DNA from 2 places in the Paenibacillus sp. FSL H7-0714 genome. Region 2 is predicted to be linked to the other one. Evidence: predicted binding sites of a transcription regulator. Region 2 holds the regulator's gene; the other holds the start of a gene.
The links. The regulator NrdR, encoded in region 2, represses ribonucleotide reductase genes. The targets are predictions, from matches to a motif close to AACACNATATATNGTGTT.
Positions count from the first base shown of each region.

Region 1 (16,785 bases), 350 kb from region 2:
TAGAAAATAATCTTAGCGGCAACGCTAGTTTATTGCCTGCGCACGTGCCAATTCAGTGTATACCAAAACGTATGGTGAAATCCTGCAAATTCATGAGCCTGAGTGAGAAAACTAAATCATATTGAGGGAGCTTAATGAAGTTTCAGGTAGTCAAATACTTTATTTTCTTTGGACAACACCACTTCCAATTCTCTCAGTCTACAACTTTATTTGCCCAGTTCGTTACTTTATTTTTCATTTTAATACTTTTCTTTGAACAATAAGCCCAAACCTCTTATGGTTTGGGCTTATTGTTGTGTGTATTTATTGAGATAATTATCTATGCATAAATATTCAAATTCTAATTAATTATGGAATTCTAGTCCAATGAATTCTGTTACAATTCCAATTAATTATGGAATTTCACATCGCATAAAACATTTATTGGCTCTACCGTTTACCCGCAGCGACTATACCCGCAATTGCCACAAGTCTTACAGCCCTCAATATTAATCAGCGAAGCGCCGCCGCAAGATGGGCAAAGATCACGTGAAGCGCTAGTGTGGTTATGCGCACCATGACCATCATCGGTAGATGTTACTACAGGAACACTCGCTTTCAACTCCGCATTTAAAGCTTCATTGAAATCTTCTAGCTCCAAAGTTGCTGCAATTGGTGCAGGCAAATGATCATCATGAGCGTTATTCAGTACATGAGTCTCCAATGCCTTAGCTACAGCATCTGCAATGGATTCTACTCGATTCGCACCGAAGCCGATTGCACCTGATCCGCCGATACCTTTCAGATGTTTGATCAACAATTCTACCTTCTCACCATGATCTCCATAACGGAGGAACAAGGAGCAGACACGACCGAGTGCTTCTGCCATCGCAAAGACATCAGAACCTGCTTTACCTACATTCAGGAAGATTTCTGCCGGTGTACCATCTAGATCATTGATCGTAATATACGCCATACCAAAAGGTGTGTTGATTTTATAGGTTGCGCCGCGCAGAACCTGCGGACGTTTCTTGTATTGTTTATCCAGCTCTTTAGTAGGAGCTTGAGGTGCTGGGCTTGCCGCTACAACATTTGCTTCAGGAGTCGTTGCAACTTCAACTGCTGGAGCTACCTCTTCTGCTGCATCTTCCTTCTTCGAGGTTTGCAGTACTTGCACATCACGGCTACCATCACGGTAGATCGTAACCCCTTTACAGCCCAGATCGAAGGCCATTTCATATAGCTCAGCCGTCTCTTCTATTGTGAAGTCAGACGGGCAGTTGGCTGTCTTGGAAATCGAGCTATCTACCCAGCGTTGAATCGCTGCTTGCGCACGAATATGATCCTTAGCTGACAAATCCATCGAAGTCACGAAATAATCTGGCAGCTCTTCACCTGGATGAGCTTCAAGCCATTCTTGGGCGATTGGAACGAACTGCTCATCGTAGCCAAGGCGACTTTGACGGAAATATTTAAAGGCGAAATAAGGCTCAATACCTGTCGAGGTGCCAACCATTGTACCTGTGCTACCTGTAGGTGCTTGTGTTATCACTGTAACGTTACGCATGCCATGTTTACGGATCGCTTCACCAACCTCTGGATACGTTTCGAGCATATTTTTCATAAAGCCGCTCATTAAATATTTCTCTGTGTCAAAAGCTAGGAAGGATCCCTTCTCACCAGCAATCTCTGCAGAAGCAAGGTATGCTTCACGAGCCATAAAGCCGTAAAGCTTGTCCAGAAACGCCAAAGATTCCGGGCTACCGTAACGGATGTTCAATTTGATCATCAGCTCAGCAAGACCCATCGTTCCGAGACCCACACGGCGTTCGTTTTTCTGATTCGCTTCATTTTCCGGGAAATGATAAGGCGTCTTATCAATGACATTGTCCAAGAAACGTACGGAATAACGCGTCGTAGTCGCGAGATCTTCCCAGTCTACATCATGATTCTTCTCATCGTAGAATTTGGACAGGTTCACAGCAGACAAATTGCAGACTCCCCAGCCTGGCAGTCCTTGCTCCCCACATGGGTTCGTACAAATGATCGGATTAAAATACCAGCTGTTGGACATCTGATTGTAGTATTCCATGAACACAACGCCTGGCTCAGCGGATTTCCAAGCGGATTCAATAATGGTGCGCCACACATCACGCGCTTTAACGGTGCGATAATGAATAACGTTTTTGCCCGCAGCCTTCCACTTGTCTAGATCGCCATCCCATACATCGTTGTACTCTGGATCTGTTGTATCCGGAAATACGAGATCCCAATCCAGATTTTCTTTTACAGCCTTCATAAAGCTATTGCTCACACATACCGAAAGGTTCGCATTCGTAACTTGACCCATCGTTTGCTTTACGGTAATGAAGTCCTCCACATCTGGATGCCAGTCATTAATCATGAGCATAAGTGCACCACGACGGCTACCGCCTTGTTCAATTAATCCAGTGGTATAGCTAAACAGACCGCCCCAAGATACAGAACCACTGGAAGAACCATTAACACCTCTCACAATTGCCCGGCGTGGACGTAGAGAGGATAGGTTAATCCCTACACCGCCACCACGAGCCATAATTTCTGTCATTTCAGCCAACGTCTGCATAATGCCGCCACGGCTATCTTTTGGAGAAGGAATTACATAACAGTTGAACAGGGTTAGTTCTTCACTAGCGCCTGCACCAGCAGCAATTCGTCCACCCGGTACGAGCTTCCAATCATCCAGAATCGAACGGAATTTACCCGCCCATTCTTCTTGAAGCTCAGGCGTCTTCTCCACAGAAGCCATAGCTGTAGACAGACGATCCCACATTTCCTCTGGTGTTTTTTCTATATTAAGCGTCAGCTTTTCAACATCTGATTTCACAAGTTCGCCGCTGCGCGTCTTCACGGTTACGATTCTGCCGTTACGTTCTACGATCTCTCCGACTTCCTTCGTGGGAAACTTCGGATCATCTTTTGTTAGAACGAGTACAACATCGCCTACTTTAGCATTATTGCTGTCGGCATCCTTCCAAGCATAACGATCCAAAAATATTTTTTCACTTAGCCCTTCAAGGCGTTGCTTACGTTCCACTTTACCCAATAGAAAAACCTCCCGCAATGTAGTAAATATTAGTTCCAGTTCAGGTGTGGGCGTACATTTTGTGACCCACAACAAAAACTTCCTTACACTTATCTTCCGTCTTACGGGTGTATGTAGGAAGTTCATCTTGTCAATAACAAATAGCAGCTACGCACTTTAAAAAATCACATTTTCATGCTTTTGTCACAATATATTGTGTGCGTCAGCTTTTAAACTATACCACATATTGTATCGAAGGTCTTTTTCGAAAATAGAGTCAAGCAGCCGAAATATCGCAAACCTTGCCGCGTTTTCTCGCTTTTACTCTCTTTTTTAAAGGCTATCAAGAAAAATAGAAGGTTATGAATTCTCTTGTTTAAGAGCATACTACTCCTACGAATGATGATATGAAATAGCACCTGAGGAGGCTGTACCATGACGCAATTATTCCGTAATTCTCTACCTCACAAAGGTGGAAAGTCAGCGCCTATACTGCCTGTTCCTCTTTCTTTTGACCGGAATTGGCTACAGGATCTAGAACTTAAACTAGATAAAGGTGGTCCGTGGGGAGACTACCGTCTGTCCAAGCTTGCTGTGCAAGGTGAACAAACGGGTCTAGTAACCAGCTTCGATGAGCTGCAATGCATGAAGCATTTATCCGGATTATCCCCGCTTCCTCATCAGCTCGATACCGCGCATAAGGTTTTGTTTGAGATGTCGGGCCGCGCGATTCTTGCAGATGAGGTTGGACTAGGAAAGACGATTGAAGCAGGACTTGTACTCAAGGAATATCTTGTCCGCGGTCTAGTCTCTAAAGTGCTTATTCTGGTACCCGCTTCCCTCGTATTGCAGTGGGTCCGCGAGCTGAATGCCAAGTTTGGCATCTCTGCTGTTGCACAGAAAAAAGCATATTCCTGGGGGAATGCGATTGTCGTCGCATCTATGGATACCGCGAAGCGCGATCCTCATAAAGAGATGCTGCTGGAAAATGAATATGACATGTTGATTATTGATGAAGCCCATAAGCTGAAGAACAAGAAATCGACCAATTATCTATTTGTACAGCAATTACGCAAAAAATATTGCCTGCTCCTAACCGCTACTCCCGTTCAGAATGATCTGGGCGAGCTATTTAATTTGATCACTTTACTGAAACCGGGGCAACTAGGAAATCAGGGTGATTTTGCTTCGAATTTCGTCGTTGATAAACGCCAACCTAAGAATGAAGGTCAACTAAGAGACGAGCTATCGAAGGTGATGATCCGCAATCGGCGTGGCGAAGGTCCAGTTAATTTTACGAAACGAAAAGTCCGTAATATTCCGCTAGTTCTTTCACAGGAAGAGAGAGTATTATATGACGCTGTCACTTCTTTTGTTAAAGATCAGTATCAGGAATCAGGCGGCAATCTTAGCAGCATGCTTTCCTTGGTAACGCTTCAGCGTGAGGTGTGCAGCAGTAGGGATGCCGTCTTCATCACTTTAGTTAATCTGATCAAGAAGCTGCCTGCTGATTCGCCGAAACGCGATCGGATGATGGAGCTATTGCAGACACTTCGTACGGTTAAGACCAATACCAAAGCCGAAACAACACTATCTCTCATTCAAGAAATGAATGAAAAGGTCATCGTTTTTACGGAGTATCGCGCGACTCAAGAATATTTGCTTCAGTATTTCCGCGAACATGGGCTAATGTGTGTTTCTTATTCCGGCGGGATGAATCGTGGTAAAAAGGACTGGATGATGGACCTCTTCCGCGGTCGTGCTCAAGTCATGATCGCTACTGAGGCGGGTGGTGAGGGCATTAACCTGCAGTTCTGTCACCATATGATCAACTTCGATCTGCCTTGGAATCCCATGAGAGTAGAACAACGGATTGGGCGGGTGCACCGGTTAGGTCAGGAAAATGACGTGGTTATCTATAATTTGTCCACGCAGGGCACGATTGAAGAACATATTCTGCATCTGCTACACGAGAAGATCAATATGTTCGAAATGGTCATTGGCGGGCTGGATGTGATTCTGGAGCGTTTTGAGAAGAAAGAATCGCTGGAGAAAAGTTTATACAAAATCATGCTCGAATCCCGCTCCGATGAAGAGCTGCGACATGAGTTAGATCATATCGGTGAATCCCTAAGTGAGTTGACTCAGGGTATTAAAAAGGAAAGTGAGACTTCGACATGACCCTCAACTCACAGGAAGTACGTAAACATGTAATGGATTATCTGGAGGCGACAGAATGCTCCATTATTGAAGTATCGCCCATTCACGTAACTGTAAAGCTATCGCCAAGAGCTGACAGAATGCTTACAGATCGACCTTATTATTGGGGATTCGTGGAGCGTACTGGTGTTGATCCGGAGACACTCTCCTTCACTTTTGTATTTGATCCGGAAAAATACGATAGCCAGGCAGCTATAGAAGTTCCGCCAACGGTAAATCGCAGCATCGGAGCATTGAATCCGCCAATTACCGAAAACCCAGCGATGGGCGCCACAACAGATGCTGAGGCTAGCGCAGATCTATTGAATCCAACATCACCTGAATCTAATGTGGTTCATATCCCCTCCTCAAATCCAGAAGATAGCATCCTAGCCCGCTACTTCGGTATTGTACCTGCATTGCCCCGAATTGGGCCCGGTATGATAAGACGTGAAGATATCATCTATGGTAGCAAGCGCCTGCAGCAAATTTGGAGTGCGGCGCAAGATGAAGGGAAATGCCTTTACTTATTTGAAGATCCCGGTAGCAGGCAGCGGAATACACTCTTCTCTGCAGCTTATGAACCGTGGCTCGGCGTCTGCTATAAAGTGGAGATGAGCTGCGATTTGAAACGGGAAGAACTGCATTATCTTGGAATATCGCTGACAAAAGGGACCATCATTGATGACTTTAACACTAAGATAGCCTCGCGGGAGATGATCCCCCGTTTACCAGAAAACGTCCATATTCAGCCTTATGAATTAACAGTGACAGCCGCTACAGATTTATTAGAGGCTCATCTTACCTCTCATCTTGCCGAACTCGATTACACTTGGGCAGAACAGGCACGTGAGCGTCTTAGAATCGAGCTGGCTATCATTGATATTTATTACGGAGAGCTGCTGAAAGAGCCTGATGAAGAAAAACGTTTAGGCACTCAAGAGCAGTATAACCGTCGTCGACAGGAGACCATTTGGCAATATGAGCCGCAAATTGCAGTTTCTGCGATAACCTACGGACTGTTTCATCTGCGAAGCCTATAGAATGCGACCCTACTCGCTAAAAGCAGGCAAAAAAACAAGAGAACTTCCGCCTTCAAGCGCGACAGCAAGCAACAGCCTTTTTATTGCCTGTCCACTACAATAGAGTAAAGCTTAACTTTCCTGACATTTCTTAACAAAGAAAGGTGATCGACGCCATGAAAATAAGTTTGCAACGGAGGCTGAAACTTGCGGGTCAAGGATGCCTCCTCCTGCTTCTAAGCTTTGGACTGTTTGTATCCAGTTCTGGTTCCCCTTCAGCGCTCGCGCTGGCCAGAGTAAGTGTGATCCAGTCAGTCACGCAGGATGCAATTCCTGTATTGAAGATGAGTACCTTACCTTCACCCAGTACGGTCCAAGAATTCGCTAAGGCTACATTGAACAAGCTCGCTGCAGAAGCTCCATTTACAGCCTGGAAGGATGCAAGGATAGAATATTATCCCCTTGGTCCAGGTACTCATGGCTGGCTTGTAAATGTAATGAAGGGTGAAGAGCGGATCGGATACATGATCATTTCTGCCACAGATACAGGCGGATATATGCTAAGTGAATATGGAGCCGGCACTTACGGACTCCCATACAGTTTAAATGATCTGCGCCAGTTTTTGGTGCAGAAAGGTCTCATTACATCATCTTTTTCAGGAACAATAAACCTTACTGCTTTATATGCACCACTTCTACCGGTCTGGAAAATAACTATTGACGAAAAGACGGTTTACATCAATGCTTCCGTACCGCAAATTTTACCTTGGACACTGAGCAAGGCAGAAGAAGTCCTTAAAGAGCAGCCTCCAGCAACAGATGTAATTACTAATCTTAATCCTGACGTATCACCGCTATCGGCCTTCAATAGTGGAGGGTCAGATGATCCTTACGAAGATATCCTTTGGCTGACCGCTCCTAAACTAACTACAGTGAGCGGTGACAATATCGCACTTCTGATCAGACCTAAAGAAAGCATCGCTTATCAAGCTGCTGGACGAAACGACCTTGTCGGGGCACCATTTATGATTACAGGCTATCAGAGCTGGCAGCCTTCTCAAGGTCAAGCTGAGAACAATAAAATTACCGTATACGCGGCCTCAGGCCCTGAAGGAAAACGATACTTACCACTCACTGCACTACAAAATAATGGAACACTGCATAAGCTGCCCGACAGAACGACCAAAGCACTCGGATATAATCGTTAACACAAGCATAAACGCCTTCGGCGTCCTTATGAGGACGGTAAGTGTTTATGCGAGAAATAGAAGGATAATTTATAACGTAAGCATATAAATTCTTATATTTAAACAAATGCAAATAACCTTCCACTGCCACCCATGAATAATGGCACTGGAAGGTTATTTGCTATTTATACCTTTATTCTTTTTTGCCATGACTCCACTTGCTTCGCCAGATAGACCACCCAAGCGGGAGCATGCCAAACCATTTCTGTGACCACGGCTGCTTCGTAGCCGCTCTACGAGCATGAATGGCACGCGGATCCTCGATATATACGACTACCTTCTCCGTTATATACTTTACAAGCTCATCGCCACCGGAAGCCATTTTAACACCTCCTAAAAATGTAAGTGAATTCAGATTATCAGCATCCGTTCCATGGTCTTAGTGTGCACCACTCCACTTGGATCTAAACTACAGACTTCTGATTTGTCGAATAGGTTTACCTATTAAAGCACAATCTAACAAAGAATCCAGAAGACGTTATTCACTTGCAAGGAGGCGTTTCACTTGAACAACTGGAGAAAACAACCCTTTCCCAGTACAGCAGCTGTTCTATGCGGCTTTCGAATCACTCTAACTACCCTAGGACTACTAATGTTGTTTATGGGCAGCTCCTTAGCCTCCGCGACACCAGAGAAACCCGTGATGAAGGATGACCGTCAGCATTTATTAGGTCACGGACACCGTATGATCCTAATTGATGCGGGACATGGAGGCATCGACGGTGGAACTTCCTATGGTAATATTCTTGAAAAAGATATCACCTTAGATATCTCACGTCGATTATTTCTACTTCTGGGTAGCGATGGTTTTGATGTTGCTTTAAATCGCAATGGAGATTATGCCCCTAGTGATGAAAACCGCTGGCTGCGTAGTAAATCTCGACATCTGCGGGATCTTGCACAGCGTAAAGAGCTTGCTGAGACATTACCTGCTACTGTAGTGGTAAGTATCCATATTAACTGGGCGCCTTCCCCTTCCAAACATGGTCCACTTGTATTGTACCGTCAAGAGGGTCGTAGCTTCATGCTTGCTAAGTCCATTCAGCATCAGCTAAACAATCTTTACGATGTCGAAGCTCATCCAAGACCAGGCAAGCCCTTTTATTTACTCAATAAAATAACCGCCACAACTGTTATCGTTGAGGCGGGTTTTGTAAGCAGTCCGACTGACCGCGCAAAGTTATGCACCCCTAAAGGGCAGCAACAAATCGCTGAAGCCATCGCTGATGGTATTGTAGCTTATCTTATGGAAGTTTAAGTTGGGAGCTCCATTTCATCTCGTTTTTAACCAGATCAGAAATCCCTATAAACTCAACATTGTCTTTCATCTGTTCAATACCGCTGCGTATTCCTGCGGCGGTCTCTTTCCCAAATACACCAACATGACCAATCGTTACACAAAATCGTTGATCCTTCGCCATGTCTTTGACGAGACCCATTTGTTTCAGAACATGACTTGCTGTATGTGTGTCATCTAAAAAGATATGGTTCTCTACGCGTGGCAATCCCATCCGATAAGCCATATTGCCAGCAACGGAACGGTAGTTGGTCTTGCTGTCTACAAAAAATAATCCTCGTTCTTTGCATACAGATAAGATCACTGCCATAATCCGCTCATCTCCGGTAATTTTCGAACCCATATGGTTATTTATCCCGATCGCATAAGGAACATTATCGAGTGCTGCCTCAACCTTTTGTCGCACTTCCTCATCGGACATTTTGGCCAATATGGCTCCTGGTCCAAGCCATTTAGGATTACCTTGGCGCGGCTCCATCGGCAAATGAACCAGAACATCATCTCCGCGTTCATGTGCGCGGGTGGCATCCTTTACGGATGTAGGTAAAAAAGGCATGACGGCTACAGTAAGCTTTATCGGTAACGAGAACATTTCATCTGTCCCCTTCATGCCATTGCCGAAATCGTCAATAATGATAGCGACCTTATCACGTTTGGGTGCACTCTCTTCAAGCTGTGTATTTGTAGCGTTGTCTTTAGACGTGGCAGCAGAGACAGCCGGCGTAGCCGGAACAATTGTGGTAATCAATACTGCAGCAACAGCAAGCCAATTCAGTAAGTAACGTTTAACCTTTCGACTGTCCTTCATCAAGAGGAACGCCTCCTTCGTCTTAAACAATTGTTCTCATTGTTTGGTTCACGAAGGTTTAATATGTACGGGGAGGGTTCGCAAAAATTTACAATCGAGCTGTTGCTAATGCCCGCGCTTGTCTGTGGCAAGGATTGCTTCCAGCACATCCACAGATTGAACTTCAAATGGCATATTCTTCATTGGGCTATCCTGGGAGCAGCTAGCTTCTGCCACCACCATTAATTTATCCATATCGCTACTGGTAATCCCAAGCTCCTTAAGTGTAACGGGAAGGCCGACTTTTTTACAGAAAGCACTGACCTGAGCGACCTCATCTTCTGAAGCCTTCTCCAAGACCAACTGCACGATCGTAGCAAAGGCAACCTTCTCACCATGTAGCACATTCCTGCATTCCTCATACAGGGTCAGTCCGTTATGAATAGCATGGGCTGCAGCAAGCCCACCGCTCTCAAACCCAACGCCGCTCAAGTAAATATTAGCTTCAACAATATGTTCCACTGCAGAAGAGGTGATCCCCTGTTTTACATCCAGGAGTGCGGATTCACCTTCAGCAAGAAGTGTGTCCAGACAAGCACGTGCTAAAGAGAACGCTGCGATTGTGCTAGTCCCGCCTGCATGAGTAACCGCTCCTGATTGACGGCAAGCTCTTGCTTCGTAATAGGTGGACAAAGCATCACCCATTCCAGCCACCAGTAATCTTGCAGGGGCTTTAGCGATGATATCGATATCTGCGATCACCATATCAGGATTTCTTTTTAATGGAAGGTAACAGTCGAAGTCACCTTCGTCCGTATACAACACTGATAAAGCGCTGCAAGGTGCATCCGTCGAGGCCACTGTGGGTACAATAACTACCGGGAGATCCGCCATGTGGCTTACTGCTTTTGCCGTATCTAGGGTCTTGCCGCCACCGATTCCTAAGATAACTTCAACGTCCTTCAGACCAAGTTCTAGCACTATCTCATCCACCTGATTACGGCTGCACTCACCCTTGAATTCGCGCATCATAAGGGGAATATCGTTCACTTCAAAGCTGTGTAAGATATCCTCCTTGTACATGGAAAAAATAAAAGGATCTATAATCGCAAAAGCTCTGTTCGATCCTAGCTGCAAACAATAATCTCCCAGCTTACGAATCTCGCCATACCCCTGAATATATTTAGTCGGTGAACATAAGATCTGCGTCATGGTTTCACTCCTCTTTTTGTATATTCTTTTATTCTAAGGAGTGTTGCTTCAGACTGGCTATAAAAAAAGATCTATCGCGAAAAATCATCTATGAGTATAAATAGTAAACCATTTCAAAATATTCTCAAATTCAGGCCACTTGATGTTTCTTAAATGCCCTATAAGTAAGAGGCAGTAGTAGCACTATAACAACAAGAGCGAAGCCTGCCATGACCTTATATTCTGGAATTAATACACCAAACAGATTAAACAATTCATATGAGGTTATTTTTTTAAAACCGTCAAACATATTACCTGGCAGCAAATCTATCAGATGATTAAACAGTCGGCTGCTCTTGCTGGCAGGAATGAACAGTGGACCAATAACCAATATTCCTATGACAATGATAACAGAAAAGGGACTACTCATAAGGCTGGACAGCCACAGAGTCAATGCTCCCACCATCAGGCAGGCTAGACTACCGATGAGGATCGCCCACAGATACGCTTGGAAGACTGTGAAGGAAACGGGAGCCAAAAGGTCAATCATCTGCACATTTGCTTTCGCACCCTCAAATCCAAATATTCCGAGCAGCAAAAGCGTGTATGCCACGAGCGCTAACAATAGTAGTGCTATAGATAGAATAAAGCCAGCCTTTAATTTGGCGGTGATGACCTTATTGCGACCATAACGAGAAGACAAAATGATCGCATCCGTACCCCGCTGATATTCGTCGGCGAACATGGGAGCGAGGCATATTCCAATGGCCAAAGATATAATTAAAAAGAGGTTTTGAAGATTTTGGAATACTTTTTCCCATCCAGTAACATAGTCCATCTGAAATGGAACACGAAGCTGCTCGTTCATTGTATTAAAGAATGCTTTCTCCTTGACTGAATAATTACCATAAGAATAATCGTAATTTAAATAACCGTTAACTTTTTCAATCCGTTTCTCATAAAACATTTTAGCATCATCTGGTTGCAATCTATCCATTACAGAATAATCATAATTGCTCAAAGGAGAAAATGCGTAACGAATTAAAGTATTGATCTGTTCATCCGGGACTTCATATTTAGCATAAGCTTCATTCTTTAAATTCCCTTTATCATCAATATTGTTCGGATCGAGATGAGCCTTTTTGTGTCGTTCAATCGAATTTTCCAATTTTTCCGTCGTTAAGGGACCGGCAAGCTGACGTCCGTATTCTCTTTGGAGGGAAATTGCAGCCAATCCTTTTAATTCCTCACCATCCTTACCCGTTATGTATGCCCCTGTGACCCTCATGTTAGCTAAAAGTAGGGCTACTGCTATTACAATCGCAATTACGACGTAAAACAACTTGCTCCTTATTATTTTCCGCAGTTCAAACCGCGTCAGCGTGTCCATGATTTATGCCTCCTATATAACCTGATGCTTTTTGAATGCCCGATAACTTAAAGGCAGCAATAGTGTTATAGTTATTACCGAGAATCCAACCATTATCTTATACTCAGGAATCAACTGCCACCCAAGTTGGAATACTTCATAACCTGTTATTTTACTAAAGCTGTCAAACATACTACCTGGCAGCAATTCTATAAGATGATTAAATAGACGACTATTTTTATTTTCAGGAATAAACTGGGTACCTACAAGAAGAATTCCAACGGCTATAATAACGGAAAATGAGTTGCCCATCCGACTGGAGAGCCAAAGTGTCAGCGCTCCCACCAATAGACAAGCAAGGCTACCGATAAGTACCGCCCACATATAGGTTTGCATCACCGTGTAGGGAACAGGAGCCAAAAATTTAATCATCTGCACGCTGGCATTCGCTCCATCGAATCCAAATACCCCTAGAATTAAGAATGTATAAACCCCAATTGCTAACACAATAAGTCCTACAGATATGATAAAGCTTGCTTTCAATTTGGCAGCGATGGCTTTGCTGCGACCATAACGAGTAGATAACACAATGGAGTCTGTTCCTTTCTGATATTCCCCTGCAAATACGGGAGCGAGACAGACCGCAATGACAAATGCAATAATTAGTAAGAGACTCGGCAAATTCTCAAATACATTTTTCCAACCAGTAACATAGTTCATTTGAAAAGGCACCGGAATTTCCTCATTCATTTTGGTGAAAAAAGCTTTCTCTTTGACTGTGTAATTGCTACCTGAGTCATTACTTTTTAAAAATCCTTGGACTTTTTCCATCCGTTTCTGGTAAAATTCCTTAACGTCTTCAGGATTTATTTTGTTTATAAGGTAAAAATCATATCCGCTTGCAGGAGAAAATGCATCTGTAATCAAAAATTGAATTTGATTATCCTTAACGTCATATTTGGCATTTGCTTCGACGGTCATCTCACCTTTTTCATCAAGGTTCTCAGGGTCACGAAGTAATTTTTGATGTCTTTTAACCGCTGCTTCCATCTTTTCTATGGTCAACGGACCGGCAAGCTGCCGATTGTACTCTCTTTCTAATTGGATAGCTGCCACTCCATTCAAGAACTTACCATCTTTTCCTGTGGTTTGTATATTTGCGACTAATATAATGGATAAGAATAACGCCGCCACTATCAAGATTACAATTCCTGCATAAAATGATTTTCGGCGCATGATCTTTCGCAGCTCGAAACGGGTCAATATATCCATAAGTCATGCCCCCTATTTTTCAATAGCCGTAATATCTTCTTCCTCCTGAAAATGGTATAAATAGAAGTCCTCCAGCGTTGGCACGACCGATGTCGCCTGCTCAATAGGTTTCTCTGCGGACACAATTCTCAGTTCCACCTGATCCCCTTCATGCCGCAAATTGCTTACACAATAACGGGCATTCCATTCCTCAGCCTCCCGGACTGGGATACGACATGACCATACGAAGCTCTTCATCGTTGCCGTCAGCTGATCCACCGTGCCGGCTGTCAGCAAACTACCTTTCTTCATTACAAGAATCTGATCAGCAATATATTCCACATCGGATACAATATGTGTCGAAAGAATAACAATCTTGTCCCTACCCAAATCGGCGATAAGGTTGCGGAAGCGGACCCGTTCTTTAGGATCAAGTCCAGCAGTCGGCTCGTCCAGTACCAACAAGCGGGGATCATTAAGTAGTGCCTGTGCGATACCCAGCCGCTGTTTCATCCCTCCGGAAAAAGTACGGATTTTTTTCCGAGCCACATCATCCAGAGCCACAGTGCCGAGTAGTTCTCGAGCTTTCCCTTTTGATGCCGCCAGCGTCAATCCTTTTAGCGAACCTATGTACCACAGAAATTCCTCTGCACTGAAATCAGGATAATATCCGAAGTCCTGAGGTAGATAACCAAGCAAATCGCGATAGCGTTCCCCCATACGACCAATTTCCTCATTGTTCATCTGTATCGTTCCCGAATTAGGGTTTAGGATACCGCAGATCATCCGAAGCAATGTTGTTTTTCCAGCGCCGTTTGCCCCCAGTAAACCGTAGACACCATTGGTAAGTCGGATTGAGATTCCGTTTACCGCCTTTTTGGCGGAAAAATGCTTACTCACCTGATTTAAAGTCAGTTCGAGCATTCCAGACTTCCTCCTTTTATTCTCTATTGTTTTGACTTGTCTCACACAATCTTAAAATTGTATTCTTGAGGCCGTTTCCAGGCTTCTGCATGTCCTGCATACCCCTCGAGTCTCGTAAACAATTCCAACCGTAGAAAGCACCAGTAATACCTGCCATAATCCAGTTACTGATGATAAAAACAGTGAGAAGGAATAATTAAATGTAAATATAATCTGCACAATTACCAACAGAGCACAGTAAAGGAGACAATAATATCCACAATTTGATGTACGAATCCGGTTCAATAACCAAAGGGAACCAAGACAAGCAATATTGAAGGGCACCAGCAGATACAGTAGGAGGCTCAAAATCCCCGTCTGTATCCAAACATTCAATAGAACGGCCAGCAAGGTCAAGCCGATAAGATCCGCTATTCCAAGCAAACTCATACGCACCAGCGTCAGTTTCTCTAGTACATGCCGAGTACTTAATTCAATCTCCAGCATATGAAAGGTTAAAGATCGAGTCAGTGTCTGTAGCCCCGTGATCACCAGTAATGGAGCTGAAATAGATGCTAGCATGACAATTTGGATATTTCCGTGAGGATGATTAATGAAGTTATGCAGAAGTAACCCCATTCCAGCAACAATTAACAGCTGTAATGCCCATACCTTCCAACTGATGAAGCGAAGTTGAGCCTTATAGAACTCTGTAAATGAGGTTCTCTGTGTAGCCTGTGCTTGGCGCAGTTCTATAGCTGCCTCATGAATGGTCTCCTCTAACCGCCCCCGATCAACGGGAAACGAAGGGTAGTTTCTTAGTGTAGTTACTATGGAATGTCGCTGCTTCTTCTTCAACGAATTCACTCCTCTCCAAATAGCTTCTTAAAACAATTAGCCCACGCTTCACTCGATATTGAACCATGCATACATTTACTCCCGTAACACGAGCTATGTCGCGGAAGGTCATATCCAGACAAAACCGCATAAAAACCATTTCCCGCTGCTCTTCAGGCAGAAGTAGAAGCAGCTCATGAACCAGATGCTCTCCTTCTACTTGTTCTTCAATGGAGCCGTTTGGCTGTGAAAACGGTTTTTCTGCTTCCTCCACATGCACACAGCACAACGGATACCGTTTTTGCAGATAATCATTGCACAGGTGACGAGCGATTGTGTATAAGTATGCGAGGCATTTTCCTGCATTCTTATATCTGTCAATATATCTGCAAAATCGATAGAAAGTTTCTTGGGTCAGATCCTTCGATTCTTCCTCACTTCGAACCCTGTAGTAGCAATACTTCTGGATTCCGGGGTAATACCTTTCGATCAGCGGTGTTAAGTACTGCGTCTCCCCCTCATGTATTCGCCGGATCCACTCCACTTCATCCACTACGTCCCTCCTCTCTATTATGTTTAACTGATTTATACAGAAAAAAAATGAAGTTACATTGTGACTTTTTCGTGAAATTCTTCAGACGCTTCCTTTTCGTACGAATCTGCTTGCATCCTGTACAGACTCGCATACACTCCTTTTTTCTGGATCAGTTCGGCGTGCGTGCCTAATTCTCTTATCTCTCCCGACTGAAGAACAATGATGTTATTCACATCTCTGGTATTAACAAATCGATGAGTTACCATTATGCATAATCTACTGAATTTCATTTCCTGAAAACGCATGAAAATTTCATGTTCTGAGATCACATCCAATGATGCAGTTGGCTCATCCAGAATTAGTATAGCGGAGGGCTTCATTAACGCCCGCGTAATGGCCAGCTTCTGCCATTGTCCCAGCGATAAATCGACACTGCCGGACCATTCCTTTTTTAGTCTGGTCTCATATTTCTCAGGAAGTTGGGCAATAAATTCATCTGCTCCCGAGTTTTTTGCCGCGTCAATTATTTTGTCCAGATTGTTTACCTCTTCCAAATTTCCCAAACCGATATTAGTTTTTATATCAAAAGGATACTGTATAAAGTCCTGAAATACCGCGGCGACATTCAGAAACAAGCTCGAACGATTAAATTCACTAATATTTATACCATCTACAAATATTTCTCCTTCAGTTGGCTGGTATAAATTCAGCAGCAACTTAATAAACGTTGTTTTTCCGGATCCATTCAATCCCACAAGTGCGTAGGAATGTTCTGCTTCAAGCACCACATTGATATTCTTAAGTACATAATGATGCGTACCAGGATACCTAAAGGAAACTTGCCTAAATTCTATACGCTCAAATGGAGAAGGGAATTCCCTTTTGCCATCCTGATACTCTTCTGGGATCTCCAGCAAATGAAATATACTCTGCATATACAGACAATTCTCATAAGCCATCGATAATAACGAGAGAATATTAGATACAGCATTTTTTAGATTATCTACTGCGGTTACATACATTGTTAAAGATCCAATTGTTAACCTGCTGTTCACACAAATAATAATTACCAAAATCTTAATGATATACATTATCGCATTATCT
Region 1 covers NZ_JBBOPT010000001.1:2,412,545-2,429,329, reverse strand. Annotated here, with positions in the region: gene NST34_RS10580 (adenosylcobalamin-dependent ribonucleoside-diphosphate reductase) at 437-3,064, opposite strand; gene NST34_RS10575 (DEAD/DEAH box helicase) at 3,479-5,224, shown strand; gene NST34_RS10570 (YqhG family protein) at 5,221-6,285, shown strand; gene NST34_RS10565 (hypothetical protein) at 6,441-7,472, shown strand; gene NST34_RS10560 (YqzE family protein) at 7,645-7,833, opposite strand; gene NST34_RS10555 (N-acetylmuramoyl-L-alanine amidase) at 8,017-8,769, shown strand; gene NST34_RS10550 (divergent polysaccharide deacetylase family protein) at 8,756-9,616, opposite strand; gene NST34_RS10545 (glycerol dehydrogenase) at 9,722-10,807, opposite strand; gene NST34_RS10540 (ABC transporter permease subunit) at 10,938-12,176, opposite strand; gene NST34_RS10535 (ABC transporter permease) at 12,189-13,427, opposite strand; gene NST34_RS10530 (ABC transporter ATP-binding protein) at 13,440-14,330, opposite strand; gene NST34_RS10525 (hypothetical protein) at 14,382-15,167, opposite strand; gene NST34_RS10520 (RNA polymerase sigma factor) at 15,103-15,699, opposite strand; gene NST34_RS10515 (ABC transporter ATP-binding protein) at 15,753-16,785, opposite strand, start outside.
Region 1: the regulator NrdR is predicted to act here: its motif matches at 3,247-3,264, upstream of NST34_RS10580 (adenosylcobalamin-dependent ribonucleoside-diphosphate reductase).

Region 2 (16,785 bases):
GTGCGGTGCTGCGCATTAGGCTCCAGCGCTGAATGTATTGAAGCCGATATAAATAGGCGGAAAAATGGTAGTTCAATTTTAAAGTAACCCCTTTCATGAGCTGCTAGGTATGATATTATTATACTAATTGTATCAGACTTTTGATAATCTGGATCTGCTGAGAGGAGCTTGAATGAATATGCAGCATTTTGAAGACAGCATTTATAATCTAATTGTTGAAACGTCCACGAACTTGCCGGGTGATGTACGCCGGGCGGTCGCCAAGGGTCGCGCACTAGAGGACAGAGCTACCCGGTCAGGTCTTGCGTTAACTACGATTGCTCAAAATATCGGAATGGCTGAGCAGCAAGTATCACCGATCTGTCAGGATACGGGAATGCCTACATTTATCATTCACACACCTGTGGGAATCAATCAGATTGAGATGAAAAAAGATATTCACAACGCCATTGTACGGGCGACCAAGAATGGTAAGCTTCGTCCAAATTCTGTAGATTCATTGACAGGTGAGAACAGCGGAGATAATTTGGGAGCAGGTACACCGGTCATTCATTTTGAACAATGGGAAGAGGAAAAAATAGATGTCAGACTGATTCTGAAGGGTGGCGGCTGCGAGAATAAGAATATTCAATACAGCCTTCCAGCAGAATTAGAAGGATTGGGCAAGGCAGGCCGTGATCTGGACGGAATTCGCAAATGTATTTTACATGCTGTTTATCAGGCACAAGGGCAAGGCTGTAGCGCTGGTTTTATTGGTGTTGGTATCGGCGGCGACCGCACAACTGGCTATGAGCTGGCTAAGAAGCAGTTGTTCCGCAAAGTGGAGGATGTTAATCCAATAGAGGATCTCAGCAAGCTGGAAGACTACATCATGGAGAATGCCAATAAGTTGGGTATTGGAACGATGGGCTTTGGTGGGGAAGTTTCGCTGCTTGGTTGTAAGGTCGGCGTTATGAATCGTTTGCCAGCCAGCTTTTTCGTATCTGTTGCCTACAATTGTTGGGCTTTCCGTCGCCAAGGTGTGCTGGTTGATCCGTCAACAGGCAATATAGAGGACTGGTTGTACGAGAGTGGTACAGGGATTTCGGTTGATGATGGACGGGACCAGGCGTCGGAAACGGAAGTGGCAGATGCAGGTGAAGACAATGCAGCTACTGGATCTCGCGAAGTCCACCTGACTACACCGATTAGTGAAGAGGATATCCGTAGTTTACGAGTTGGGGATGTAGTAATTTTATCCGGTGAAATGCATACGGGCCGTGACGCACTTCATAAATATCTAATGGATCATGAGGCTCCGGTGGATTTGAACGGTGCAGTTATCTATCACTGTGGTCCTGTAATGATGAAGGACGAGGAAGGCTGGCATGTTAAAGCAGCCGGTCCGACTACTAGTATCCGTGAAGAGCCCTATCAAGGCGATATTATCAAAAAATTTGGAATTCGTGCCGTCATCGGAAAAGGTGGAATGGGTCCTAAAACGTTAAAAGCTCTTCAGGAGCACGGGGGCGTATATCTCAATGCGATTGGTGGCGCTGCACAGTATTATGCGGAATGCATCAAGAAGGTAAATGCTGTTGATTTTATGGAATTTGGCATTCCTGAAGCAATGTGGCATTTGGATGTGGATGGTTTCGCTGCTATTGTAACGATGGATGCCCATGGTAACAGTCTGCACGCAGATGTAGAGAAAGATTCCGCAGCAAAATTAACTCAGTTTAAAGAGCCTGTATTTAAATAAGTCGGGTACAGTCCGGTGAATTAGTCATAAAGTGGGGACATCCGCTGCTATGGCTTTTTCTCCGGTTTTATCGAAAATATAAGAATTTATATGTTCCACGCTATAATTTATCCTTATATTCCTCGTATAATCACTTAGCGTCCATATAGATAGGGATGTCGAAGGTGTTTATGCTTGTCTAAAGGAGGTTTACGAATGGTACCACATTATATTAGAAATGGTCTTCTTAACGTTACTCCGTATTTTATCGTGGCTGGTGCAGATCAATTGATTGATTTTGTTGTGAACTGCTTTGATGCAAGAATTAATGATATGCTGCGGAATGATGAAGGCAAGATTAGACATGCAGAACTTAGAATAGGAGATTCGATCATCGAGGTTTCCGAAGCTAATGAGAAATATTCACCAGTACAGCTCGCTATTCATCTATATGTAAGAAATGTGGATGAGACCTTTCGTAAGTGCTTGGATGCCGGGGCATCCATCATTGAAGAACCATTGGATAAGCCTTATGGAGAAAGAGGAGCGGGTATTAGAGATGCTCAGGGCAATCAGTGGTTTCTTGCAACCTGTATAGAATGAAATCATGATATTTTACAAAAGTAATACAAAGTAACAGTCCAGAGATAATCAACTTGGGCTGTTATTTTTATATAATCTATTATAGTAGGGATTTATGTCACGAAAATAGTAGCACTGGTTTTTTGATGAAAATGAAGTTAGGATAAAAGATACAATGAAAAAGGGAGAGGCACACTTCAGATGAAACCGTTTCGCGCTCGTCTTACGTTTATACTTATGGCCTTAATCGGTATTTCCATGATTGGCACTGGATTTACGATGGCTCATCTGTTTAAGAGCTCCCATATAGCTGCTCTCGAAGAGAACATGTCCCGGGAAATAAATTTACTCGCAGGCACATTGGAATTTGTAGATATGAACGCCACCAATGCCATTCCGTATTACACGGAGCAGGCAGAGCATGTCGCCGAGCTTCTAGATTCCCGGATTACTTTTATCAGTAAGTCAGGTGAAGTTTTAGGGGATTCAGAGAAAAATCCTCTGGAGATGGACAATCACGCCAATCGTGAAGAGGAGATTGTTGCGGCTAAAGAGGGGACTGGACGAGCCATTCGTTACAGCGAAACTTTAGATCGCGAGATGTTATATGTAGCTGAGCGGGTGACCTCAGATCATGGTTTTGACGGTTACATTCGGGTCTCGATGGGACTGGATGCAGTAACGGAAGGGCTTAACCGTGCTTGGATGATTATGGCTGGGGGGTTAGTTGTTTTGTTCCTGGCAGCAACTATTGTCAGCTACAAAGTGGCATCGAGCATGACTTCACCGCTTGAACAAATCACGAGAGTCGCGCGGCGTATTACAGATCTTGATTATGATGCAAGAGTCCATTTGAAGCGTAAAGATGAGGTCGGGCAGCTGGCGACAGCAATAAATGCCATGGCTGACAGTCTTCAAGCTCAGCTTAAGACTATTCGTGATAATGAGGATCTGCTGCAAAGCGTACTGGACAATATGACTGGCGGCATCATAATGATCAATGCGGACGAAGAAATTGCCCTGCTGAACCGAGCTTCAGAGCGGATGCTGGATGTTAGCAACAGTGAAATGGCGGGTCATTCGTACAAGGAGCTAAAGCGTCATTATGAGTTAACACGTCTGCTTGAAGAAGGGGTATCGAATAAAGAACCGCTCCATGAAGAACGAAGTATTTACAATCCGAGAGAGCGGATTGTACGCATGGACGCAGTACCTATGATCCAGGACGGGACGTATAGAGGCATGCTCTTCCTGCTGCAGGAAGTAACAGAGATTCGTCGCTTGGAGCGGATGCGAAGTGAATTTGTCGCTAACGTATCCCATGAATTGAAGACGCCGGTTGCCGCTGTTAAAGGATTTGCTGAGACCTTGCTGGGTGGTGGGGTTAAGGATGAGAAGACAGCCCGTTCCTTCTTGCAAATTATTTATGATGAGAACGAACGCTTAAATCGATTGATTGGAGATATTCTGGAATTATCTAAAATCGAATCTAAACGTGTGCAGCTCGATTGCTCACCTGTTCATATTATTGAATTCTTTGATTCCGTGCTGGGAACCATTAGCAAAGTGGCTGAGAAGAAAAGTATTAGTCTTAACGTAGAGGTTCCTGAGGAGCTGTTCATTGAGGCCGATGAAGATAAACTACGTCAAATTTTTATGAATCTGCTCTCCAATGCGATTAATTACACGCATGAAGGGGGTAGCGTAAAAGTCTACGTTAAGAATATACTGAAGCCAGATGGTTCAGAGAATGTCCAATTTACCGTTACCGATACAGGGATGGGGATTCCCAAAAAGGATCTGCCGCGCATTTTCGAACGTTTTTATCGAGTGGATAAAGCAAGATCAAGAAGTTCCGGTGGAACGGGGCTGGGACTGTCTATTGTGAAGCACTTGATAGATCTGCACCATGGTGTGATTTCGGTTAAAAGTGATCTGGGGATCGGAAGTTCATTTATTATTGAGTTGCCGCTCTTGCAGGAAGAAAAGGTGGATTAGATTTTTGTAAATTCATCTTATTGATTTTACACCAAGTTAACATTGTGGTGATATGATTGTTTTGTTGTTGCTTTGTAAAAATCAAACTATATGGAAGACGGGGGAACCTATGGCTCAACGATTGCTTGTCATTGAAGACGAACCGACACTGGCCCGGCTGCTGTCCTATAACTTAACGCAGGAAGGTTACGAGGTAACAGTAGAGGATCATGGTACGGCAGGATATGATCGTGCGACGAGGGAACCTTTTGACTTGATCGTATTAGATCTGATGTTGCCAGGTATGAATGGCATTGACATCCTTGATAAATTGCGTGGACAAGGTATCCGTACACCTATTATTGTGTTGACCGCCAAAAATGCGGAAGAAGATGTTGTTAGAGGGCTGAAATCAGGTGCTGATGATTATATAACCAAACCATTCGGCGTCTCTGAACTGCTCGCTAGAGTAAGTGCTGTACTTCGGAGGATTTCTGGACTTGCTGAGGAAGCACCGACAGAAACACCTATCTCTGCTTCTACCATTATCTTAGGTCAATTAGAGATTTACCCTGAGAGATATGAAGTCTCCCTCGGTGGTCATAGTATTAACTTGCGGCCTAAAGAGTTCGAAGTGCTATTATATTTGGCTCGTAAGCCAGGAGTTGTGTTGACGAGAGATGATCTCATGAATGCTGTATGGGGCTTTGATTATATTGGTGGGCAGCGTACGGTGGACGTGCATGTAAGTTCACTTCGTAAAAAGCTTGAGCTGGATCCAGAATCCGTTCATATCGATTCGATTCGAGGCGTAGGCTATAAATTAGTGGTTAATAAAAAAAGAGCTCCGGTCATTTAGAGTGACTGGAGTTCTATTTTTTCTATACTTTTCATAAATAAGAAATGCTCGGAGTACTAGTTGGCTTCTGGGGAAATACTGTGATGTGGACCCATTCATCTCACTGATTTTACATTGCGTTAACATTTCTCTCCAACTGTATTTACACTAAAAGCTTATCATGGAGATCGAAGATGATGAGAAGGAGACGTAAACACTAATGAAATCCATCATTGACATAGAGAATCTTGATCTCTACTATGAGTCGTTCCACGCACTGAAGAATGTGAATCTGCAAATCCCGGAGAAACAGGTTACCGCTTTTATTGGACCTTCCGGTTGCGGGAAATCCACGTTGCTTCGCACATTGAATCGTATGAATGATATGATTCCTGGCACACGTATAGAAGGAACTGTAAACATCGGTGGCAAAAATATTTATAGTGATGAGGTAGAGGTGGAAAGCCTGCGTAAGCAGGTCGGTATGGTGTTTCAACAGCCGAATCCTTTTCCTAAGTCGATTTACGACAATGTAGCTTACGGTCCCCGTTTACACGGCATCCGTTCCAAAAGTGAACTGGATGAGATCGTAGAAAAAAGCTTGCGTCACTCCGCCCTATGGGAGGAAGTGAAAGATTTTCTGAAGAAATCTGCCCTTAGCTTGTCTGGTGGACAGCAGCAGCGGCTTTGTATTGCTAGAGCGTTAGCAGTACAGCCTGATATTCTGCTAATGGATGAGGCAACCTCTGCGCTCGATCCTGTATCCACTCTCAAGATAGAAGAGCTTGTTCAGGAATTAAGAAGTGAGTATACCATTGTTATGGTAACTCATAACATGCATCAGGCCGCACGTGTATCCGGTCGAACCGTGTTTTTCTTAAATGGTGTAATTGTAGAGGCGGCGGACACAGAGGTGCTTTTCTCGAACCCTAAAGATTCCCGCACTGAAGATTATATTTCCGGACGTTTCGGCTGATCAGATTTAAAAGGGTGTTCGTCCCTGGAAATGGCAAGCTGACCATACGTTAATGAGGAGGATCGCTCTTATTATGATTCGCAGAAAAGAATTTGATAAAGACTTGGAAGAGCTGCGCAGTCTGCTGCAGCAGATGGGTGAGCATGTTAAGGATGCTCTTGAAGGTGCAATTAATGCATTACAAAATCTAGATACAACGCTCGCACAGGAAGTCGTTGAAGCGGATTTACAGCTGAATGCCATGGAAGATAAAATCATGGAAATTGGCTCACGCTTAATTATTACGCAGCAGCCCGTAGCTAAGGATTTGCGCCGCATTATCGTTGCCTTCAAAATATCAAGCGATTTGGAACGCATGGGGGATCTGGCGATTGATGTAGCTAAGGCGACCATGCGTCTTCAAGGCCAACAGTTGATTAAGCCCCTTGTAGACATTCCTCGTATGGCTGAAATCGTGACAATTATGATCGATGAGGCGATCCAGTCTTACCTGGATGAGAACACTGATCTGGCTTATAAAATGGCACAGGATGATGATCAGGTCGATCAATTGTATGGTGCGATGATCAATGAGTTGTATTCTTATATGGTAACAAAGCCGGAGACAGTATCCCAAGCTATGTTATTGACACTGGTAGGCCGTTATATCGAACGGATTGGCGATCACGCTACTAACATTGGTGAAAGCGTAGTTTACCTGGTTACCGGTAGTCGTCCAGATTTGAATGAGTAGTGTTTTGCAAAAGATGTTCAGTGGCTGGTAATTACAGAGAGTGTTTGGACTTTCGGCCGCTGTTATCTCCAGATTTATTTTATTTTAACCACCTTTAGTGGTGTAAATCCAGAGACAAAGGCGGGCGCTCTGCTCCTACAGTTCCAAACCTCTCCTCCATTACTTGCACCTTCACATCTTTTGTGTTTTTTAGGTAAATGAAAGTAGCCGTCCTTGTATAAGGGCGGCTACTTGTTGTATAGCCGTTTCTACTTGGACAGGCCATATGTTAAGATGTAAGAAGTAAGCATGAAAAAGGCGAGGTGCACTATGGACAAGTTGATACTTATAGATGGAAATAATATTATTTACCGCGCATTCTTCGCGATGCCCCCGCTAACGAATACAGCAGGGCAACAGACGAACGCGGTGTACGGTTTCACAACGATGCTGCTCCGTTTAATTGAAGAACACAAGCCGACACATATGATTGTTGCCTTCGATGCAGGGAAAGTCACATTCCGGCATGAAGGTTATGAGGATTATAAAGGCGGTCGGCAAAAGACACCTCCCGAGCTCTCCGAGCAGTTTCCACTGCTGAAAGATTTGCTCAGAAATCTGGGTGTACCGCAGTTTGAAATTGGCAATTATGAGGCCGATGATATTATTGGAACCATTTCTCGCCAAGCAGATGAAGCAGGCCGGCAGGTTATGATCGTGTCGGGAGACAAGGATATGCTTCAACTGGCTTCCGAACATACGACCGTTGCGTTGATCCGCAAAGGTGTTACTGAGGTTGAGCTTTATGGACCAGAACAAATTCGTGAGAAATATGATTTAACACCCGAGCAGATCATCGACCTTAAGGGACTGATGGGTGATGCGAGTGATAACATTCCGGGCGTTCCGGGTGTTGGTGAGAAAACAGCGCTCAAGCTGTTGCATCAATTTGGATCGGTTGAAGGCGTATTAGCAGGAACCGGTGAGCTTAAAGGTAAAATGAAAGAAAAGCTGGAAGCTCACGCGGAAGACGCTGTCATGAGTAAGAAACTGGCAACCATCTATCGTGAAGTGCCTCTTGAACATTCGTGGGAAGATATGATCTTTAACGGAATTTCTGCGGATACAGCAGGACCCGCACTCGCAAAATTAGAATTCAAATCACTTCTGGAAAGGTTGTCACTTAGTGCCTATGCTCCAGTAGCTGATGGAGAAGAGGGTGCAGCGGAAGTAGAAGCTGCTACACTCGATATTTCGATCGTGAGTGAAGATGAACTTGAGGCGCTAAATGAAGCGTTGCCTAGTATTTCAGCGCTGCATGTGGAATCCAATGGGGATAATCCGCATCGTGCCGAGGTGATCGGGGTAGGGCTATCTACTCTGGAGCGACATTATTATGTGCCGTTTGGATTACTACAGAAACCAGCGGCTGCGAAGCTACGCGACTGGTTAGGAGATGAGAAGGCTCCGAAGAGCGGATATGATCTTCACCGTGCTGATTTGGCACTGCATTGGCAGGGGATTGCTTTTGCAGGTGCAGCCCATGATGTGCAGCTGGCGGCTTATTTGCTGGATCCGACGGAAGCTAATCAGAACCTAAACGATCTCGCTACGAAATACGGCTTGCCAAGATTGTCACCTGATGAAGATGTATTTGGTAAAGGCGCCAAATATAAGATTCCTGAGCTTGAAATCTTAGGAAATCATGTCGCACGTAAGAGTGCTGCGGTACTTGGCATCGCACAGAAACAACAGCAGGAATTGATTGAAACGGCGATGACCGGACTGTTCGAGGATCTCGAAATGCCATTATCACGTATTCTTGCGGATATGGAGAAACAGGGGATTGCAGTCAACGAAGGGGATCTTAAAGAATTAGGAAAAGAATTCGAAGCTCAGATTTCCAAGCTGGTCACCGAAATTTATGAAATTTGTGGCACAGAGTTTAATTTGAATTCACCAAAGCAGTTGGGCGAGATCTTATTTGTAAAACTGGGTCTTCCTGTCGTCAAGAAGACGAAGACCGGATATTCAACAGACGCAGAGGTGCTGGAAAAGTTAGCACCGTATCACGATGTGGTACGTTTGATTCTACAATATCGCACGATTGCTAAATTGCAATCCACCTATGTAGAGGGGCTGCTCAAGGAAATTTCCCCGAAAACAGGGAAGGTGCATACATTCTATCGGCAGACGATTGCTGCGACAGGACGGCTTAGCAGCCAATTTCCGAACCTGCAGAACATTCCAATCCGCTTAGAAGAAGGACGTAAAATCCGTAAAGTGTTTGTTCCATCCGAACCGGGCTGGTCCATTCTGGCGGCGGACTATTCGCAGATTGAACTACGGGTACTTGCGCACATCTCCGGTGATGAGCGGATGAAGGAAGCTTTTCTCCATGATATGGATATTCACACGAAGACAGCGATGGATGTATTTGGAGTTACCGCCGATCAGGTTGATAGCAATATGCGTCGTGCTGCTAAAGCCGTTAACTTTGGTATTGTGTACGGAATTAGTGATTATGGTCTGTCGCAGAACTTGAATATTCCTCGCAAAGAAGCCGCTCAATTTATTGAGCAGTATTTCGAGGTATACCAAGGTGTACGTCGATATATGGATGATATCGTAGTTGATGCAAGGAAATATGGTTATGTAACCACGCTGCTGGAACGCCGTCGTTACTTGCCTGAGATTAATGCCAAGAACTTTAATCTGCGTTCTTTTGCGGAACGTACAGCAATGAACACACCTATACAAGGAACTGCCGCTGATATTATTAAGCTGGCGATGGTGCATATGGACAAGGCGCTATTTGAGCGTGGGCTAAAGAGCCGTATGTTGCTTCAGGTACACGATGAGCTTGTATTCGAGGTGCCAGAGGATGAAATGGAGCTCATGAAGACGCTTTTGCCGGAAGTAATGGGTGGAGCATTGCAGTTATCGGTGCCGCTTAAAGCAGAGGTAAGTTTTGGCAGCAACTGGTACGAAGCGAAATAGGCTCCCTTTAAGGTGTGCATATCAGCTATAATGTAGTTGAGGTGAAGACATCATGCCGGAATTACCGGAAGTAGAGACAGTCAAGAGAACACTGAATGATTTAGTTAATGGAAAGCAGATAGAGAGTGTAACCGTCCGGTTGGCCCGGATTATTCAGCGGCCGGATGATATTCAGGCTTTTGCCAACCTGCTCGCAGGTCATAGCATTGTTAATGTTGAACGAAGAGGGAAATTTTTGCGCATCGTGTTAGACGGTTTGGTGCTGGTATCTCATTTACGGATGGAGGGCCGTTACGGACTTTTTTCGAACGAAGATCCACTGGACAAGCATACGCATGTGATATTCCATTTTACCGATGGCACTGAGCTGCGTTACACGGATGTTCGTCAGTTTGGTACAATGCATCTTTTTCAGATTGGTGAAGACCTCCAGCTGCCTCCTCTTAATAAGCTAGGACAGGAGCCGCTGGAGCCATCCTTTACGCCGGAGAGGTTTAAGCAGATTGTATCAGGCAAAAGCACAAAAATTAAATCACTGCTGCTGAATCAGGAATATATCGTCGGCATAGGTAATATTTATGTAGATGAGTCGTTACATCGTGCAGGGATACATCCTGAAGTCAGCGCCAAAGATCTTTCGGATGAGCAACTTGATCAGCTACATCACGCTATTGTCAGTACGCTAACGGAAGCGGTAAACGCTGGTGGTTCGTCTGTAAAATCATATGTGAATGGTCAAGGTGAGAGCGGCACTTATCAGCAACAGCTGTTGATTTACGGTCGTAAAGATCAGCCGTGTAACCACTGTGGAACGATGATTGAGAAAACGGTTGTAGGTGGCCGCGGCACGCATTATTGTCCAAGTTGTCAGCGTAAGGTTGAAAACTGAAGAGGTAATTAGGTTGGCACCCACTACTTGTCCCGCCCATATACTGTGTGAAGAATGCTTAATAGAGAACGGAAGCTGAATGAAGTGTATTCTTCAGTGTTCCGGTTCTTCACAGGAGGGATTGCGGGTGCTCAGCCCATTTTTTTCACTAATATTACTAGCTTTTGCTTTGAGTTTGGATGGTTTTGGCGTTGGTATTACATATGGACTGCGTAAAATGAAAATACCATTGCTCTCCATTCTGATTATCTCGCTTTGTTCGGGGGTAGTTATCTGTGTATCTATGCAAGTGGGTGTTCTGCTTGCCAAGGTAGTGTCTCCACATGCAGCTTCTGAGGTTGGCGCTGTTATACTCGTGCTAATGGGGTGCTGGTCGCTCGTCCAGATGTTAATGCAGAAAGAGAAGGAACAGACAGGTGAGCGTAAAGTAGGTAGTGAAGAAAATGTGCTATCCACAGAAGCTCGGGCAGAGGTAGCTGTTGATACTGAAGATGTTGTAGAACAGGTTACCATGGCTCCTGAGCAGGCAAAGTCGGCTGTCTTTTCCCTTGAGTTACGACGATTGGGGATTGTTGTACAGATCTTGCGTACTCCGTCTTCTGCAGATATGGATGATTCCGGGAGTATTTCTTCGATGGAGGCTATGCTGCTCGGGATTGCCCTCTCTCTAGATGCTTTTGGAGCTGGACTTGGCGCAGCATTGCTGGGGTTCAATCCGATATGGACATCACTTACAATTGCTCTGTTTAGTGGTACATTTCTATTGCTGGGCATGAAGACTGGATTAAGATTCGCCGGGAACTACTGGATGAAGCATGCTGCTGCACTACCCGCGTTATTATTAATTACAATGGGAATACTGAAGCTATTATGAGGTGAGTACATGATTATTGGCTTAACCGGAGGCATTGCATCCGGAAAAAGCACGGTGTCCGCACTGCTTGTGAGCAAGGGAGCGAGGCTGGTTGACGCGGATGTGATCGCCAGAGAAGTTATGCTCCCCGGTCATGAGGTGCTGGCTGCGGCTGTGAAACAATTCGGAAGCGAGATCCTCTCTTCGGATGGCACACTGAATAGGGGCAAGCTGGGGGACATTGTATTTCAAGACCCGGCGGCCCTGCAAGCCCTGAACAATCTGACGCATCCCGCAATCCGGCGGGAGATTAAAGAACGTATGAACAGCATGGAGGAAGAAGATCCAAAGAAGTTAACCATTGTGGATATCCCTCTTCTTTTCGAATCAGGACTCGAGAACATGTTCCATGAAATACTGGTGGTCTACGTGCCTCGTGAAGTGCAAATCGCTCGATTAATGGAACGTAACGGACTTTCTATAGAACAAGCAGAAGCACGCTTAAATGCACAGATGGATATTGAAGCGAAGCGTAACAAAGCGGACTATATCATTGACAACAGTGGCGAACTTGCGCACACTGAGCAACAGGTTGCTGTTCTTTGGGACAGGCTGGGCTTATCATGAAATGGTTACGTAAAAAAAGAGTCCTTCTTCTGTTATTCATTGGTTTTACTGCGATATTGTTTCTGAGTACGAACTGGATGTCCTGGTTTTATCCGATCCATTATAAAGATGAGATCCGTAAGCACAGCGTTACGTACGATATTGACCCATTTCTAGTGGCTTCGATTATCCGAGTGGAAACGAACTTCAAAACTGGACGAGAATCCAGAAAAGGTGCTATAGGTTTAATGCAGCTTATGCCGGATACCGCCAAATGGGCCCTTGAAAAGGCCAAGCTTCCTGATGTTTCTATGGAGGAGCTAAAGCATGAACCATCAGCAAATATTGAACTAGGTACCTGGTATCTTTCAACATTATCCCGTCAATTCGAAGGTAAACGTACAGCGGTTATCGCTGCATATAATGCTGGACCGGGTAAAGTTCAAAAATGGCTGGATGAGGGGATCTGGGATGGAACGGATGCTACCATTAAGGATATTCCGTTTGGTGAAACCCGCCATTATGTACAGCGCGTCAACTATTACTATGATCAGTACACGGATATTTACAACGAATTCTAAAACCGTGTTATGTATAAAAAGAAGCATTAAACGATCTTGCGATCGTTTAATACTTCTTCAGTAAGCTTATGTGGACAGGTTATTTGTATTGACCTGCCAATTGTTGTTCTGCCAGGGTTACAAGACGTTTAGTGATGTAACCACCGATCGAACCATTTTCATAAGAAGTTTTATTGCCTTGGTAACCATCTGGGGAAAGCGTGATTCCGAGTTCTTGGGCAACTTCATATTTAAGTTGTTCCAAAGCACCACGGGAATTTGGAGCTACAAGGTTATTGGAGCTGTTGTTTTGGCTCATTGCTGTTCACCTCCTCTGTTGGTAACTGTATTATGTGCCGGACTTGCCATAATCATTACAATAAAAAAACGGTGATTTCTGGAAAAAATGAAATAGCCCTTTAAAAGCCGGATGTTTAACATACCGGGACTAAAAACATTATGTAATAGGAAGTGATGAAGCTTATGAAATGCCCTTACTGCGATCACACAAATACTAAAGTGCTCGACTCGCGACCAGCGAATGAGAATAAGTCCATCCGCCGCAGGCGTGAATGTGAGCGTTGCAGCAAACGGTTTACAACCTTTGAAATGATCGAGGAAACACCGTTAATCGTGATCAAAAAAGACGGCAGCCGCGAGGAGTTCAGCCGTGATAAAATACTGCGTGGTCTTATCCGTGCTTGCGAGAAACGCCCCGTCTCTGTAGAACGTCTTGAGAAGATCGTCTCTGAGGTGGAGAAATCCCTACGTGGGATCGCTGTAGCTGAAGTAGAGAGCCAACAGATCGGTGAATTGGTTATGGAGCAGCTCTATCCAGTAGATGAGGTCGCTTACGTTCGCTTTGCATCCGTATACCGGCAGTTCAAGGATATTAACATGTTTATGAAGGAACTGAAGGGTCTGTTATCTAAGAGTACTGGGGATCTGGACAGATTGTAGGGTTGTGGCTAGTCTAATGACTAAAAAAAGTGTTGACAGCGAAGGCGATTTTTTATATTATATAGGAGTCGCCTACGGCGCTTGGATTTGTCAGAATGACTTAAATACACCGAACTGAATTTTAGAATGTGTGATTACATACATCTGAAAATTACGTTTGGGGCCATAGCTCAGCTGGGAGAGCGCATCGCTGGCAGCGATGAGGTCAGGGGTTCGATCCCCCTTGGCTCCACCAAACTTCATATGGACTCTTAGCTCAGTTGGTAGAGCAGTAGACTCTTAATCTATTTGTCCAGGGTTCGAGCCCCTGAGAGTCCATCCTAAAGAAACGGCAGAAATGCCGTTTCTTTTGTTGTTCAGGAAGCGGAGTGACTTTTTATTTGGTTTTGATCGTGGTATAGTTTGGGTAGATAAATCGTACAATGCAAAGAGAGCCGTGCGGAAACACGGCTCCCAGTGCAATAGCCGCTTTTAAGGGCGGCGGCTTTCAGGTATTACGGGTAGAAATAGACCGCATCCTTTGGACTAGGGCGGTCTATTTCTTTTTGAGGTAATTCAGAAGCTCAATGCTAAAAAGGTAGAACAAGTTGAAATGCAGGCTCTCTAGACCTATATTCCTGTTTGGCGCGAGGTATTTAAGAAAGCTTCTACTGCTAAAAAGAAAATGATGCTTAGTACGATCATTGAGTGTGTTAGGGTTTTCCGAGATTCAGTAGAACTGACGTTAAAATTGAACATTAGCTCGTTTTTAGCGACTTCAAGTGTAAGTAGTCTAAAAGGTAATGATTATGATTTGAAGGCTGGCAAGCAAGTGCATGGCATTCATTATGGAAATCAGTTTTCAGGCATTTTCCAGCCTAATTCATCATCCCACACGGCATCGATATCATCCAGGTGAACATGCCATTCACCACCGTCTACTTTTCTACGTATCTCGGTCAAACATTTCAACCAATGAAATAAATCGTTCAGCAAATCTTCAATCTGATCCGTCATGGACAGCTTGGTAGCGCCAGCGAAGATCTCCGTTGATCTGGACGAATCGAATTTGTACACTGTGAAAGACTCCGCCCGGTCTTTCCCTTCAAAATCCTGATCATAACGTTGGACAATGGCTGTGATTGCTTGTTGTTCGCTTTCTGTTAGGACGTATTCCCTCGTGCATGTGTAATAAATAGAAACACTGATAAGTCATTCCCCCCAAACATAGAAATGGATGCGATATCCAGTTCATGTTTATTACCCTCCAAAAGTCGAAAGCAAACTAGGCCAAACCTGCATTCTGGCGCCGCATGAAGGACAATTCATTTCCCCGGCCAAATACGGCAATTGGTTCAAAAAAGAGGAATCGCCCAGCTGATCGGCTCGCTCCGCCAGTATTTGATGTTCCGCTTCAACGAATGCCTCAACCGGAGTAACCTCATGTGCTGCCTGAAGGGGTTCGAATACCGGATCTTCCGCGAATGCTTGTATACGACCGCCTTCTCCGCTCGGCCACAAGTAAGCCTCTTGATTACATGCTGCGCAAACGGCCGCATATTCGTCGCCAGCCGTAAAATTCAGAAACATGTTTGCCACGCTCTGGGATTCCCGATAAGCCGCGTCGGCAATGAGAACATATCTTTTTTCGGTATCGCTGCTTATTTCTTGTTTGGCGTAGGCCAACATCTCTGGAACCAGCGAAGCAAGCTCCGCTATCGCTTTTAAGTAAGATTGGTACATCTCCGCGCAAACCTCGTTTCCCGCTTCAGCAGCGAGTTCGTTCCAATCCGAGGGATACGGCTCAGATCTAGTTTTGTCATGACACGACTCGATAATCCCGCAAGTGATGTAGATTTCATGGCGCACTTCCATATTTTTTGATGCGAGAGCAAGTTTGGCCAGATAAGGTACTGCCGCGTAAGTGACGGTATAGATCGTATTTTGGTGATATAAGTGCTCCTGGAATAGCTCGTCGAAAACTTCTTTATCGAAATCAAGCATCAGACGCTCCAACAGTTCAGGTACCATTTCGCCCGACTCGTAAGGACCGGTTAGCTTGCCCCACAGTTCGCTGTTTAATTGTAACAAGAGGAATCACTCCCATTCCTATTCAAGTGGATACATTTTCTATATTATCCTATAAGATCGGCGGGTCCTGAATAGGGCAACGGATATACTCCCCCTCGAGAATAGGGCTTAAAGCCTAGGACGATTCCCCTTAATTCCACATCAAATGCCAAGATTTGTTCATGGGTCTAGTCGTTTTAGACTCCCGTGACGGGTAGACGGAGAATGTGCAGGGCGTAGCGTATCCCCCTAGGCTCTATTTCCATAACATGAAGAAAAGCCAATTCTACTGAAATGGCTTTTTTTCTTTTTCACTACTCTTCGAAAGGATCACGATTTTGTACTATTAATTAGCATGAGATATGACAGAAATGTTGGCATGCTTGATTCACCTTAGAAGGCCGAATGTCCACATTTGTATATGTATTGTAAAGACAAGTATATCGATGAAACGAATGCCCCTACTTATAATAAAATTGCTGCAGCAGTTGAGCATGGAGGGTCATGCGGTAAGCTGGAGTAAAATTCGAGCTAATAAACAACGGGGGGGATCTTAGTGCGTTTACGGTATAGGAATATTTTTTTAGTGTTTTTTGTTACCGCTTTCATTTTAGTTGCCGTTTCATCGGAGAAGTCCGACGCCGCAACAGGTAATCTGGCTTTAGGAAAGACGGCTTATTCGTCGTCGAACGAAGTAGACTTTTTCGGGCCTGAGAAAGCGGTCGACGGTGGCAATCGGGATGCAAGCCGCTGGTCTTCGGAAAGAACGGATGACCAGTGGTTCTACGTTGATCTGGGCGAGCCTGTAGAAATTGGAAGAGTAATCATCAACTGGCAGACTCCGGCGGAACAATATCAAGTTCTCGTGTCTGACGATGCGGTAACCTGGAGGAACGTATTCGCGGACAACCGCGTGCTCGTCGCCCGCGGATCAGTCGAGGATACGATCGATTTTGAGCCGACACTGGCGCAATACGTTAAGTTCCAAGGAGTAACGCGACGTCCAATTGAGGGTATCTATTACGGATACTCCTTCTGGGAATTCGAGGTATACAAGGGCAAA
Region 2 covers NZ_JBBOPT010000001.1:2,061,826-2,078,610, forward strand. Annotated here, with positions in the region: gene yfbR (5'-deoxynucleotidase) at 1-76, opposite strand, end outside; gene NST34_RS09015 (fumarate hydratase) at 179-1,741, shown strand; gene NST34_RS09020 (VOC family protein) at 1,937-2,323, shown strand; gene pnpS (two-component system histidine kinase PnpS) at 2,504-4,300, shown strand; gene NST34_RS09030 (response regulator transcription factor) at 4,410-5,138, shown strand; gene pstB (phosphate ABC transporter ATP-binding protein PstB) at 5,338-6,093, shown strand; gene phoU (phosphate signaling complex protein PhoU) at 6,167-6,826, shown strand; gene polA (DNA polymerase I) at 7,136-9,805, shown strand; gene mutM (DNA-formamidopyrimidine glycosylase) at 9,858-10,694, shown strand; gene NST34_RS09055 (MntP/YtaF family protein) at 10,822-11,568, shown strand; gene coaE (dephospho-CoA kinase) at 11,578-12,174, shown strand; gene NST34_RS09065 (lytic transglycosylase domain-containing protein) at 12,171-12,734, shown strand; gene NST34_RS09070 (alpha/beta-type small acid-soluble spore protein) at 12,814-13,032, opposite strand; gene nrdR (transcriptional regulator NrdR) at 13,197-13,673, shown strand; tRNA gene NST34_RS09080 (tRNA-Ala) at 13,833-13,908, shown strand; tRNA gene NST34_RS09085 (tRNA-Lys) at 13,919-13,991, shown strand; gene NST34_RS09090 (hypothetical protein) at 14,508-14,729, opposite strand; gene NST34_RS09095 (hypothetical protein) at 14,913-15,743, opposite strand; gene NST34_RS09100 (glycoside hydrolase family 20 zincin-like fold domain-containing protein) at 16,279-16,785, shown strand, end outside.